DNA from 4 places in the Paenibacillus sp. 2TAF8 genome. Region 4 is predicted to be linked to each of the others. Evidence: riboswitches for the same ligand, from Rfam matches in the RefSeq annotation. Region 4 holds a riboswitch; each other region holds the start of a gene.
What was found. Region 4 has a riboswitch for thiamine pyrophosphate ahead of thiC (phosphomethylpyrimidine synthase ThiC). Riboswitches for the same ligand answer to the same signal wherever they lie in the genome.
Positions count from the first base shown of each region.

Region 1: another riboswitch for thiamine pyrophosphate. It lies ahead of AB4Z30_RS12905 (ABC transporter substrate-binding protein); the one in region 4 lies ahead of thiC (phosphomethylpyrimidine synthase ThiC).
Region 2: another riboswitch for thiamine pyrophosphate. It lies ahead of AB4Z30_RS14550 (thiamine phosphate synthase); the one in region 4 lies ahead of thiC (phosphomethylpyrimidine synthase ThiC).
Region 3: another riboswitch for thiamine pyrophosphate. It lies ahead of thiM (hydroxyethylthiazole kinase); the one in region 4 lies ahead of thiC (phosphomethylpyrimidine synthase ThiC).

Region 1 covers NZ_JBFRFN010000007.1:137,321-140,788, reverse strand. The annotation lists gene AB4Z30_RS12920 (sigma-70 family RNA polymerase sigma factor) at 1-174, opposite strand, end outside; gene AB4Z30_RS12915 (hypothetical protein) at 501-680, shown strand; gene AB4Z30_RS12910 (hypothetical protein) at 1,024-1,509, opposite strand; TPP riboswitch at 1,815-1,927, shown strand; gene AB4Z30_RS12905 (ABC transporter substrate-binding protein) at 2,143-3,183, shown strand.
Region 2 covers NZ_JBFRFN010000008.1:218,851-222,318, reverse strand. The annotation lists gene AB4Z30_RS14555 (ABC-F family ATP-binding cassette domain-containing protein) at 1-1,189, shown strand, start outside; TPP riboswitch at 1,229-1,338, shown strand; gene AB4Z30_RS14550 (thiamine phosphate synthase) at 1,580-2,263, shown strand; gene thiO (glycine oxidase ThiO) at 2,348-3,468, shown strand, end outside.
Region 3 covers NZ_JBFRFN010000029.1:3,803-7,270, reverse strand. The annotation lists gene AB4Z30_RS26600 (radical SAM/SPASM domain-containing protein) at 37-918, opposite strand; TPP riboswitch at 1,148-1,250, shown strand; gene thiM (hydroxyethylthiazole kinase) at 1,597-2,406, shown strand; gene thiD (bifunctional hydroxymethylpyrimidine kinase/phosphomethylpyrimidine kinase) at 2,406-3,218, shown strand; gene thiE (thiamine phosphate synthase) at 3,218-3,468, shown strand, end outside.
Region 4 covers NZ_JBFRFN010000022.1:26,468-29,935, forward strand. The annotation lists gene AB4Z30_RS24350 (IclR family transcriptional regulator) at 76-819, shown strand; TPP riboswitch at 979-1,092, shown strand; gene thiC (phosphomethylpyrimidine synthase ThiC) at 1,585-3,363, shown strand; gene AB4Z30_RS24360 (hypothetical protein) at 3,442-3,468, opposite strand, start outside.

The sequences.
Region 1 (3,468 bases), on a different contig from region 4:
GACCTCATCTCTTATTTCCATATCCTCCAAAACCAAAGCATAACGTTCATTGATCTTCCTTATTTTTTTATCAAAATGAATGGAATTATAATGAAGCATACTAGAGACGTATCCAATAAATCGTTTCTCCCCATCTGAAATATCAAATGAATGTGCCTTATTTTCACGGGTCATAGAATCTCCTCTCTTTTTGTAAAAATATAAATTAACAAGATTCAGAAATTAACGGAACGTATGTTCTTATTTTATTATAACTAACATCATTAATTATTACGCCTACGATATAGAGGTATTTGGAAGAAAAAAAGACGAAAATATAGAGTACTTACAATGAGGACAACAGAAGAAGAATGCTTGGGGATTTGAAAGAACGATAAAAAGACATTATGAGCTATCATTACGTCTTTGGAGAATTTCCGGAATTCACAGGAACCTTGCATTAGCTGCATATATCATAGTAAATATGCTAAATTATATCTACTGAAGGGAGCTGTGACTTTATGAATATGAAACCAAATAATCTAAATGGTTCCGAGGATGAAGCTACCAAACGAAGAGCAGAAGAAATGGCTCGTCAAGCTCAGGGAAGTTCTTTAAAGAGTGGTATAATAACGACTTTGGTTTTAGCAGTCGTCATTGTTGGTATTTTTTATGGTATAGCTTACTTTAGAACCAGCTAAAAAGATTATAAAAATAAAGTTTACATTAAAATAATTTCTGATTTTTCAGAATTAGAGTCTTTTAACTTATAACACACTCCCCACATTCCAGATGTACAGTAAATAGAAACCTGGAATGTATGGGGAGTTTTCTTATAAGATCCCTTTAACAATATTAGTGCAATCAAACTATCGCCTGAACGTCTATGCATGGGTTTTCGTAGTAAATAAGAATCTGATACGTTTAGTCGAACTCCCTTATTGCCCGGATATAACTATGAAGAGAAGCAAATTTAAAAAAACAATTTATTTTACTTAAAAACAAATCTAACTGTTCCTTCAGTTAGGTTATTTAAACGATTCGTTAAACGGACACCACCGCCGCTTGTCCTTTAAACAACTTGCCAAACACATAACGCACTAGCGGCCCGAGTACGATTAACTGATACGGCAAAGCCAGACTAAAGTTACGAGCAATCGTGTGAAGATACGCACTGAACACGGATACTCCATCTAACCGATCTACTGCATAGGCAGTAATGATACCATATAGAGACATGACCAAAACCATACCAATGACCATAAAAATTGACATGGTAACTACACCTTTGATTTTACTGGTTTTTGCAAATGGGATGGAAAACGCAATTCGTCTCGCTACGGGTCCTACGATGAACGACTCCACCAAAAATGCCAGGACAAAACAGATCAAAAATTGAAACAGCATCTGCATCACGGACATCTGACTTAACATCCCCGTATGCCAAAGATTGAAGGTCATCATTACTACGACCATTCCTGTACACATCATAAGTCCAAAAATCACTTGTTCTTTCTTGCTTACTGGCAATATACTCATCCTTTCTGTAACTTGGATCATTATAGACAATTGGAATCCCTTCACATAAGTGAACATTCTGTGAAAAATATTTTTAGTCCAACTTATGTAGGGTGTGTCTGAAAACGCTGAAGAAAGCAGACTTTGCCGGATTTCCGTTCCAAGCAAGGAAGTTTACCGCAGACGTGCCGGGGCACATCAAGGGGAAGCGACGTAGCAAGGGGCGAAAAAAGATACACTTCAGCAGGTTTCAAGATACGCCCTAGACACAATCCTGTCACTGGCCTATAATTACACCTAGTAATGCCCGTAACTTCATAGTTTCCCAGGGGAGTCGGAATTGGCCGGCTGAGAGTGTATCCCACCAAGATACTAACCCTTAGACCTGATCTGGATCATGCCAGCGTAGGAATCGGAGTATATTGCAACGGCACAGCCATAGGCTGAACGCCACTCTCTCACGCCTGCACGCGTCCCGGATTACGGGGCGCTTTTTTTGTTTTCTTTTGACATGCAGAAACAGAAAAATGACGTTATTCGGATAACCCGCAAGTATAAATTCGTCGATTTATGCAAAGGGATTGGATATGAAGCCAAGGAGTACCCCGTGCCATCCGGCCGGACATACCGAAGGAGAGAATCACAATGAAATGGCGCAAAACGATGGGAATGTTACTCATGTGTGTACTGTTGGTTACCGTGGCTGCATGTGGTGGCAAAGAAGCCGCTCCGGCTGAACAGAACGGTACGACCAGTTCGGAGAAAACGAATGAGAACAGCGGTGCTGCACCGAAAGATGTGAAGGTTGTGCTCGACTGGACTCCAAATACGAATCATACTGGTCTGTATGCCGCAGTGGATCAGGGTTTTTATAAAGCAGCAGGTCTCAACGTCGAGATTGTACAGCCAGGTGCTGGTGGAGCAGATACGATGGTTGCCTCAGGTGAGGTACCGTTTGGCGTCAGTTATCAGGAAAGTGTCACTCAGGCGCGTACGCAGGACGTTCCGCTTGTGTCGATTGCCGCAGTTATTCAGCATAATACGTCCGGTTTTGCAGCGCCGATGGATCGCAAGATCAAATCGCCTAAAGATTTTGAAGGTAAGACGTATGGCGGTTGGGGTTCCCCAGTAGAAGAAGCGGTGATGCAATCCATTATGGAGGGCGAAGGTGCTGACGTATCCAAAGTCAAAAACATTAACATGGGCGATGCAGACTTCTTCACAGCTGTGAAACGGGACATCGACTTTGCGTGGATTTTCTATGCCTGGACGGGAATTGAGGCGGAATTACGCGGAGAACCGATTGACATGTTGTATGTGAAAGATTATGCCAAAGCGCTGGACTACTACACCCCTGTCCTCGTAACCAACGAACAGACGATTCAGAAAGACCCTGAACTGGTGAAAGCTTTCCTAAAGGCCACTTCTGAAGGGTATCAATATGCCATTGACCACCCTGAAGAAGCAGCGAACATTCTGATCAAAGCCGTGCCTGATCTGGACAAGGAATTAGTACTGGCAAGCCAAAAATGGCTCAGCCCGAAATACCAAGATGATGCACCACGCTGGGGCGAACAAAAGGAAGAGGTGTGGAAGAACTACACCGACTGGATGTTCAGCAAGAAATTGCTGGATAAAGAGATCGATGTAACGAAAGTCTACACGAACGAATTTTTACCACAGTAATACGTAGCATTATCATCATTAATGTAAAATGAAATTTGATATTTTCACGTTTGAATGAAGAGGACACGGACAACTTGAAGAAGCGAAGCGATCGCTTATAAAATTCACCGAGTTTCCCCTTTCTACATCAGTTGAACTACTCGTTTACACATTAACGGAGAGGACAGAAAAAACCTGAAAAAGCGGAGCTAAAAGCTTTCTGAAAGAAAGCTAGCATCGGAAGCATACGCTTCGCCTTTATCACCGGATTTTCCCCTTTGGAAAAGGAATCAAAAAATCTGGGGA
Region 2 (3,468 bases), on a different contig from region 4:
TATGGGCGAGATTCAGGAACAGCTGGAACAGGGCGATTTTTATCTGATCGATGTGAAAGTGGAAGAAATGGCAAATGGTCTGGGATTAAATGCCATCGGCCTTGATCGGGATGTTGCAGCTCTTAGTGGTGGACAACGCACGAAGGTACTTCTCGCGAAGTTATTATTGGAAAAACCTACTGCCCTTTTATTGGATGAGCCGACCAACTATCTGGATGTAGAGCATATTGAGTGGCTAACACGCTATTTGAAAGACTATCCTTATGCTTTTCTGCTGATCTCTCATGATACGGAGTTCATGAATGAAGTTGTTAATGTTATCTATCATTTGGAGTTTGCCAAATTGACTCGGTACGCTGCAAACTATGATAAATTCCTGGAGATGGCAGATATGCAGAAAGCACAGCATATTGATGCCTACGAGAAACAACAGGAATACATCAAAAAGCAGGAAGATTTCATTCAACGCAACAAAGCTCGAGCTTCGACCTCTGGTAGAGCGAAAAGCCGGGAAAAACAACTCGGAAAGGTCGAGCGAATTGATCGACCGGACGAAGCCGCAAAACCAACATTCAAGTTCAAGGATGCGCGCGCGAGTAGTAAAACTGTTTTTGAAGGTATCGACTTTGAAATTGGTTATACGTATCCGCTATTACCCAAGATGACGATGACGATTGAACGTGGAGAAAAGATTGCGATTGTGGGATGTAACGGGGTAGGTAAATCAACACTTCTCAAAACAATTTTGGGTAAAATTGCGCCGATCAGCGGTAAAACATTCCTTGGAGATTACTTGGAGACAGCTTACTTCGAGCAGGAAGTGAGAGCGGGAAATATTACACCGATCGATGATGTATGGAACGAGTTTTCACATTTGACACAGAATGAAGTGCGAGGTCATCTTGCACGCTGTGGGCTTAAAAATGAGCATATCACTCGTCCTCTTAACATGCTGAGTGGAGGAGAGCAGGCTAAAGTGCGATTATGTAAGTTGCTGATGCGTGAAAGCAACTGGGTTCTGTTTGACGAACCGACGAACCATCTGGATGTAACAGCAAAGGCTGAACTGCAGCGTGCGTTGCAGGAATACAAGGGAACCGTTTTACTTGTATCTCACGAACCGGATTTTTATGAAGGCTGGGTCACCAAAACGTGGAATGTAGAAGAGTGGTCTGAAAAAGCACAATGACAAAAAAAACCGGTTGTGGTAATATAGGCTACAACTTCATATGAACACTAGGGGGGCCGCACGATGCGGCTGAGATGGAAGAATGCGATTCCGGACCCTTCGCACCTGATCTGGATCATACCAGCGTAGGGAAGTGGCGCGTTTCAGCGAAAAAGGTAGTAAATGATTCTTCAATGTAAAGATGGGATCTTTACTACATCGTGATGCAGGCATCTCAATACATGAGCAGACAGTTATAGGGTTACCGATTAAACTGTTTACCAGGTATTCGTCGAATGTTTGTTATTGAACTGAACCTTTTTTAATACGCAGCCACTCCCTACGGGAGTGGCTTTTTTTGATTTTATTTTCGTTACGCCGCTCCCAAGTCTGAAAGGAGGGAAAACGAGATTGCATCCTACGGTGACTGAGCATGAAGAGAACGAATTAAATGAATGCTCAAAAAGCCATCCCTGTTTTGAGTTACATGTGATATCTACGAATCAGAGGGAACAGGTAGCTATGTTAAAGGCAGCCAAAGAGATATGGCCTTATGTGCAATACATTCACATCCGCGAAAGGCAGCTTTCGCAGCAGGAATGCTTCAACTGGGCGAAGTTGATGGTAGAGTCGGGTGTTCCAGCCTCCCGCATTGTGATCAACGGTGCGAATCTGTTTTCGTCAGGCGATTTTTATCGCGGGGCACATTGGAGCCAAGATATGCTGCAAAAAGCGAAAGTAACGGTAACGCAGAAAAACAAGCATAACCCGCGGCTTCGGTTAGGAATATCCGTGCATTCCTTACACGAAGCAAAAATTGCAGAAGAGTATGGCGCAGATTATCTTTTTTTCGGGCATGTATACCCAAGTGCAAGCAAACCGGATATAACACCAAGGGGATTAGAAGCATTAACCGAAGTATGCTCGGGTGTGAAAGTACCTGTTATAGCAATCGGTGGGATTCAGACGAATAACATTCAGGCCGTCATATCTGCGGGAGCCAGGGGTGCCGCTGTGATCTCAGGTGTATTACAACAAAAAAATCCTGCCCATGCTGCTGCTCTTTTAAAACAGGCTATGGAAGCGGTAAAGTGAATGCTTCTCAATCAAAATAATGTGAATGATCTCAAGTAAGCGGTATCTGAATGTTGCTTAATATGCAATGAAGGAGATGAAAAAATGAATCAGAGCGGAATGAGTCAACATGAGGGAACTGTCGCCCCATCGAATGATGAACATAAGTTTGCAACAATGTCCATATCCTCCACTTCAACAGAATCACAGGGAGCTTGGCATTCAGAAACGATCATTGTGGGCGGAGGGGTTATAGGCTGTGCGATTGCTTTTGAGCTGGCATCGAGAGGCCAGGAAGTACTTCTTGTTGAGCAATCCCAGATTGCCAGCGGGGCCTCCAGCGCAGCTGCCGGCATGCTTGCAGCAGATAGTGAAGCTTTTGCACATCCACTCATGGTAAAAGCCGCGTATGATAGCAGAGAATTGTTGCATAAGCACAAAGAGCAAATATCTGCTCTGACAGGTATAGACTTTGGATTGAGACGCAGTGGCTTTATCACACCGTTTCGATCATACAGTGATTTAAATCAATACAAGAACAAATGGAAAGGTTCTTCGGGCGCAGAGCAGTTTTGGTGGGACCGTCCCACGGTGCAACGAGAAGCGGAATGGCTAAACAGGGAAACATATGGCGCTTATTACAGACCACTGGAGAGTGAAGCGCTGCCTGTGTCGTTGACTAGAGCTTATGCGAGGTCTGCTCAGATGATGGGTGCACGGATATGGGAAGGAGTGCAGGATGTGCGTCTGGTCGTGAACAACGATGGAGTCCGAGGGGTTGCCACTGCCAAGGGTGAAATATCTTGCAAACATGTTATCGTGGCTGCTGGTTTGCATGGAGGGGAACTAATGTATCAAGTAGGTGAGACCTTGCCTACAAGACCAGTGAAAGGTGAAATTATGGCCATCCGTTTTCCACAAGATCAAGCGGTATACAGACCTGATCGCACTATATATGCAGAAGATGTCTACATCGTTCCAAAAGTAAATGGCGAGGTGTGGATTGGAGCAACCAGTTTGCCAGGAAGAAAAGATCACAGCGTATCTGCAAATAGTGTGCAACGATTACTTGGTGCGGCAAGTTATTGGGTTCCGGGAATCAAGGGGGCAGACTTTGTACGGGCATGGGCGGGAGTAAGACCAGCCACCCCGGATGGGTTGCCGTATATAGGAAAATGTGAAAACATTGCTGGCTTGTACACAGCATATGGCCATTTTCGCAATGG
Region 3 (3,468 bases), on a different contig from region 4:
CTTTGTTACTATTTTTCCTACGATACTCCAACCTTCTCAAGCTCCTGCTCCGAACCGCTGACGGTATCCGCATTTGCGGCAAAGTTCTTCCACGGCTTCCCGTTTGGAAAAACCGTACACCAGATTGTTTGCACGCTCTCCATCCACAATGTCGGAAAAAGACTTCTCATGGATGTTCCCAAGGTTGATGACACCTTCTCCATCCAGACAGCATGGAACCACGGTTCCATCGACAAGCACAGCTGCCTGACTGCGCAGTGCATGGCAAAACCCTTTGCCATCATCTTCAGGTGCATCCAGACTTGGCCACTGGAATTCATGATCCTGATTCAGATATACGTTGGGTGCAATTTTCACACCGCTACCTGGAAGGACTTTTTCCTCAATCCGGAAGTCGAGATTAAATTCCCGTTCCAGCACCTCAAGCGTCTCCCGATTTCGATTCATCTGAGCATTGGTGAAGTTATCCTGTGTCAGATTCCATAATCGGAACGAGACAATGACATTGTGTTTCACCGCTTCACGCACAAAAGACAAAATGTTACGTAAGTATCCGTCACGATCCGTAGAACCTTCATGACCGTCAAAGCTGTGCAACGAAAAATTCATCTGTCTCAGGGCAGGTTTACCTAATAATTTATGCTGTGTCTTCGGCAGCAGCGTACCGTTGGTCGTAATGTTAACTTTAAATCCCTTGGCATGAGCCATATCCAGCAGCAAGTCAATTTTGGGATGAAGGAGCGGTTCTCCTTTGACGTGCAAGTAGATATGTTTCGTATGTGGTTTGATCTGATCCAATATATTATTAAAGACTTCAGGGTCGATGAATCCTTTGGCTCGCTTCGTTTGCGGGCAAAAACTGCATGCCAGATTACAGATGCTTGTAATTTCAATATATACTTTCTTGAACGTTTTCAACTCAGGGTCCCCATTCTGCCGGGAGGAACAACAGTCCTGCCCTCATTCGTAGTACGGCCATATGAGCCAATCCCCATTATATCGGGTTAACGAGCCTAGGTAAATCGTAATCAGAGGATCCCTACAAAAGTCCAGTATATTTTCACCATAATTTCAAGACACACATCCCCTCCCTATTTACATTAAGCCAAGTTGGATATATGCTGAGGACATAACTGCATATCTTTTACATTTGCACTGGGGGAGCCTTGCGGCTGAGACGAATACGACGATTCGGACCCTTTGAACCTGATCTGGATTATACCAGCGGAGGGAAGTGGAGCGGCTTTTATTGGCAGTGGATGATTTCTATCCTTGATGGGATCAACCTCAATTAAAACGTATAGCTCTGCTCATTTCTCCGGAAATGGGCGGGGCTTTTTTGTTTTTTGGCGATGTGGTAGTTGTGTGCTGGTTGCTTGGTGACCGAGACACTTGCCGTTCAAAATATAAATTTCGAAACAAGGAAAATTCCTCTTCCGAGTATGGATTCAAATGTTCCGAATATACAATCTCTGTCATCCCGTGAGAAGAAAGCAGTTATTTGGAGCATGATGCAAAATGCTCTTCTTGTCGATATCTGGGTGTTATTCACTCTCATCACCATCAAGATCATTCGAAATCAAGGAGGAAATGACGATGTCTTATCTGGAACGTGTACGATCACTCAATCCTTTGGTTCATAATATTACCAATCTTGTGGTTGCCCCTTTTACGGCAAATGGTCTGCTTGCCCTCGGAGCCTCACCGTTTATGGCCTATGCTCACGAAGAAGTCGCTGACGTCGCTCGAATGGCTGGCGCGGTGGTTCTGAACATCGGCACATTGGATAAAAAGGTCGTTCAAGCGATACGTCTAGCCGGACAATCGGCTAATGCACATCATGTGCCTGTTGTACTTGATCCTGTCGGTGCAGGAGCCACAACATATCGCACGGATACAGTACAGATGCTGGTTCGTGAGCTTCGCCTTACGGTATTGCGAGGCAATGTCGCCGAAGTCGCTCATGTCATTGGTGTACCATGGAATATCAAAGGTGTAGATGCCGGGGCTGGCGAGGGAGACCGAATAGGCATTGCCGAGCGGGCAGCGCAACAGCTTGACTGTATTGTTGTCATTACAGGCCAGTACGATATTATTACAGACGGATATCATACTTTCCTCACAAGCAACGGACATGCATTACTCACCCAGGTTACCGGGGCAGGCTGTCTGCTCAGCTCGGTCATTGGTGCTTTTACTGCGATTGCCGAGCCGGGGCGCGACTTGCTGAACAGTGTGGTGGAGGCTGTCTCAACCTATGGTATAGCCGCTGAACAGGCTGCAGCACGAACGGCTCATCAGGGGCCGGGCAGCTTCCAGATTGAATTGTTAAATCAACTGGCGCAGGTCACACCTTCACTGTTCTCGGAGCATGCACAAATCCGTCAGATTCGTGGAGGTGTGTGATGAATATTGCTCAAGCGTTAACGATTGCCGGGTCTGATAACGGCGGCGGTGCAGGAATTCAGGCGGACCTCAAAACCTTTCAGGAACTTGGTGTATACGGCATGACGGTCATTACTGCAATCGCCGCGCAGAACACAACAGGGGTTCAAGGCGTGTTTCCGATTGATTTCGATGGTATTGCCCAGCAACTTGATTCAACGGGAGCCGACTTTCAGCCGCGTGCCATTAAAACAGGTATGTTATATAGTGCCGAGATTATTCGTCTTGTTGCGGCAAAATGTAAGCAGTACGGCTGGTCTAATCTGGTGATTGATCCCGTGATGGTTGCCAAAGGCGGTGCGCCTCTGCTTCAGCAGGAGGCTGTGCAAGCACTCATTCAGGATCTGCTCCCTCATGCCTTGCTTATCACACCTAACATCCCGGAAGCCGAACTGCTAATCGGGAAATCAATCCGGAACCTGAGCGAGCGTGAGGAAGCCGCCAAGCAATTGGTGCAGATGGGTTCAACGTATGCCTTGATCAAGGGAGGACATGATACGGGAAGCGGTATGGTTGTCGATGTCCTGTATGACGGGCATTCCTTTCAATATTTGAAGAATCTTCGAGTAATGACACGTCATACCCACGGAACCGGCTGCACGTTCTCTGCTGCCATTACGGCGGAATTGGCGAAAGGTTCCCCTATTCTGGCTGCCGTTACGACCGCGCGAGCATTCATTCAGGCAGCCATAGAAGATGAGCTGGGAATCGGGGCCGGGCACGGGCCAACGAATCACTTTGCGTACCAGCGCAGACAGCGAGGTGAACGCTGATGCGTAGATGGGATACGGAAGCGGTGCGCCGCGCGCTGCAGTTGTATTTGGTGATGGGCAGCGTCAATACGACGCGTGACCCGGTGGAGGTGCTCCGCCAGGCGATTACTGGCGGCATCACGCTGTTCCAGTTCCGCGAGAAGGGAACTGGTGCCCTTGCAGGCGAAGCCCGCTTAGCGCTTGCGCTGCGGCTTCGCGAGGTGTGCAGCCAGCACGGGATACCGTTCATCGTGAACGATGATGTGGAGCT
Region 4 (3,468 bases):
TACAGATGAGACCGTTTCTCATATAATTTATGTAACCAAGTTTCATGTGATGAAACATGAGGAGGGCATCATGCCATGGAAGACCGCAAGCTAACCGTTCGGGCTGTAGAACGGGCGCTGGATATATTATTATGTTTTACCACACGCAGTGATCTTGGACTCACCGAAATTGCCAGCCAGATCGGTTTACACAAGAGTACGGTGCATCGGTTGATGGCTACGCTGGAGGATCGGGGGTTCGTGATACGAGATGCAGCGACTGAAAAATACCGACTAGGCATCCGCATCTGGGAACTGTCCGCACATATGTCACGTAGTGATGATCCTGCGATTTTACTGTTGCCTGCAATGGAACGGCTACGGGATCGGTTGGGTGAGACTGTAAGTCTCTACCTTCGTGATGGCAGTGAACGGATACGTATTCAAGCAGTACAGAGCGATCAGGCCATTCGGCGGGTCGCGCCAGTAGGTGTCAGACTGCCGCTTTCCGTAGGCGCTTCCAGCAAAGTGTTAATGGCATTTGCCGCTGATGAGGATCGCGAGGAACTGATGAACGGCCCGGAATGGCCTGTATTTATCGACCCGGACGTGTATCTGGCACAGATGGAAGACATTCGTGTGAACGGCTATGCTACCAGTTATGAGGAACGTGAGCCGGGAGCTGCTGCCGTCTCCGTGCCAATTATGGATCGCAGAGGTAGCATTGCAGCAGCACTTTCCGTGTCTGGACCTGTTAGCAGGCTCTCGCAAGAGACATTACATGAGTACGCACCTGTGTTGAAAGAAGCTGCTCTGCAAATGGGACTTATGTTGTCGTAGGCGGGCTCTTGTTTGAAGTTTTGCTCGAAAGGGATTTTATCTCTGGAATATTAAGGTTGTATTTATGTCCAGATTACGCTAGTCTGTAATGGACGACCCGGCGGGGTCGGTTGAATGTTATATTTTAAGTTGAACAGCGGCTTGATTGCCGCAATACGTTTACGTTACTGGGGGAGTCCGAATTGTCCGGACTGAGACGGGATCGCATGAGATTCCGGACCCTTTGCACCTGATCTGGATCATACCAGCGTAGGGAAGTAATCGGCCATATGACCACAAACACTACGGGCGTTAACTTGGGATAGATGCTGTTTTGCGGCAGATAGATCTTGTTGCGAGTGTGGTGATGGACATCAGTCGGTTCCTTCGGAACCGGCTTTTTTATATACAGCGGTAAGCAGAGACTCATTCGTTGTGCTTCACGATCGTTAAGTCCCTTGAAGAAAGCATGAGATTCGCAGATTAGTGCGGACGGGATGATCGGAGAGCATAACAAATGCCAACATCAATGCTTGAATGTCAAGGTGAAGTGTCTCAGTTTCATGTTCGTGCTGACTGTACATAAAAATCTGTCTCTTGGATCTTATTTGGCTGCTTGGGCAGGATCATTCCTGCTGTGCTTCTGTGCTCTTGGGATTCCCGGGCAGGTGTGGTAGTTGCAACTGACGCAATTGTGGAGACATAGCGCAAAAGAAGATCACAGAGGAGGAAACAGGAGACATGAGTACACATAACCAAACGGGGCAGCAGATGGGGATAGAGGAAATGGGACACGATGGTCATCCGATGGAAAAGGAAACCGGAGTGGCTGGAGGGGTTCAACCCTTCCCGGGCAGCCGCAAAGTCTACATTCAGGGCTCACGACCGGACATCGCTGTACCGGAGCGTGAAATTGCCCTTCATGACACGAATACTCCCCAAGGGGTGGAGCATAATGAGCCGCTGCGTGTCTACGATACGAGCGGCCCGATGACCGATCCCGAATTCCAGATGGATATTCGGAAGGGGTTACCTGCGCTCCGAAATCACTGGATTATGGAGCGCGGTGACGTCGAAGAATATGAGGGGCGAGCGGTTAAGCCGGAGGATAACGGATTGAAGTCCGGAGGCCGAAGAGCCGGGGCAGAAGAGTACCCGGGATTCCGCGGGCAACCGCTACGTGCTAAGGCCGGGAATTGTGTCACACAGATGCATTATGCGCGGCAAGGCGTGATTACGCCAGAGATGGAGTACGCTGCTATACGTGAAGGTGTAGAGCCTGAATTCGTGCGGCAAGAACTGGCAAGTGGGCGGGCAATTCTTCCCTCCAACATCAATCACCCGGAGAGTGAGCCGATGCTGATCGGTCGTCATTTTCATGTGAAGATCAACGCTAATATTGGTAATTCCGCTGTATCTTCCTCCATCGAGGAGGAGGTCGAGAAGATGACCTGGGCTGTGCGCTGGGGATCGGATACGGTGATGGATCTCTCGACAGGCAAAAACATTCATTCGACACGGGAATGGATCATCCGTAACTCCCCGGTGCCGATTGGTACAGTACCGCTCTATCAGGCGCTGGAGAAGGTGAATGGCGAGGCGGAGGCGCTCACCTGGGAGTTGTACCGAGATACGCTGATTGAACAAGCAGAGCAAGGTGTGGACTATTTTACAATTCATGCAGGTGTGTTGCTCCGCTATATTCCGATGACAGCGAAACGGATGACGGGCATTGTGTCTAGAGGCGGGTCAATTATGGCAGCGTGGTGTCTGGCACATCATCAGGAGAACTTCTTGTACACCCACTTTGAAGAAATCTGTGAGATTATGAAAAGGTATGACGTAGCGTTCTCCCTCGGAGATGGACTGCGTCCAGGCAGCATCTATGATGCCAATGACGAGGCACAGATGGCGGAGCTGGCAACGCTCGGGGAATTAACGCAGATTGCGTGGAAGCATGATGTGCAGGTCATGATTGAAGGGCCGGGACATGTGCCGATGCACAAGATCAAAGAAAATGTGGATTTGCAGATGGAAATCTGCCAGGAAGCGCCGTTCTATACTCTCGGACCGCTGACCACGGACATTGCACCGGGATATGATCATATTACGTCTGCGATTGGGGCAGCGATGATCGGTTGGTTTGGTACGTCCATGCTCTGTTATGTCACGCCGAAGGAGCATCTGGGGCTTCCGAACAAGGATGATGTACGTGAAGGGGTTATCGCTTATAAAATAGCCGCTCATGCCGCTGATTTGGCCAAAGGCCACCCACGCGCCCAGCGCCGGGATGATGCGCTGTCGAAGGCACGTTTCGAGTTTCGCTGGCGGGATCAGTTTAATCTGTCTCTTGACCCGGAACGGGCACTGTCTTACCACGATGAGACGTTACCCGCAGAAGGGGCGAAGGAGGCACATTTCTGCTCCATGTGCGGGCCAAAGTTCTGCAGTATGCGTATCACGCAGGACATCCGTGCCTTTGCCGCTGATCGCGGTCTGAAGGACGAGGAGGCAGTCGCCGCCGGGATGCAGGCGAAAGCGGAGGAGTATCGGTCGCGGTCGTAAGCTTCCACAATAGAAAAAGTGACCCGACAGGACTGTAGTGCCTGAGCTTGGGTCACTTTTTTATGGTTAAGTCACAGGTTACTCGTAATATCCCTTCGCATACAC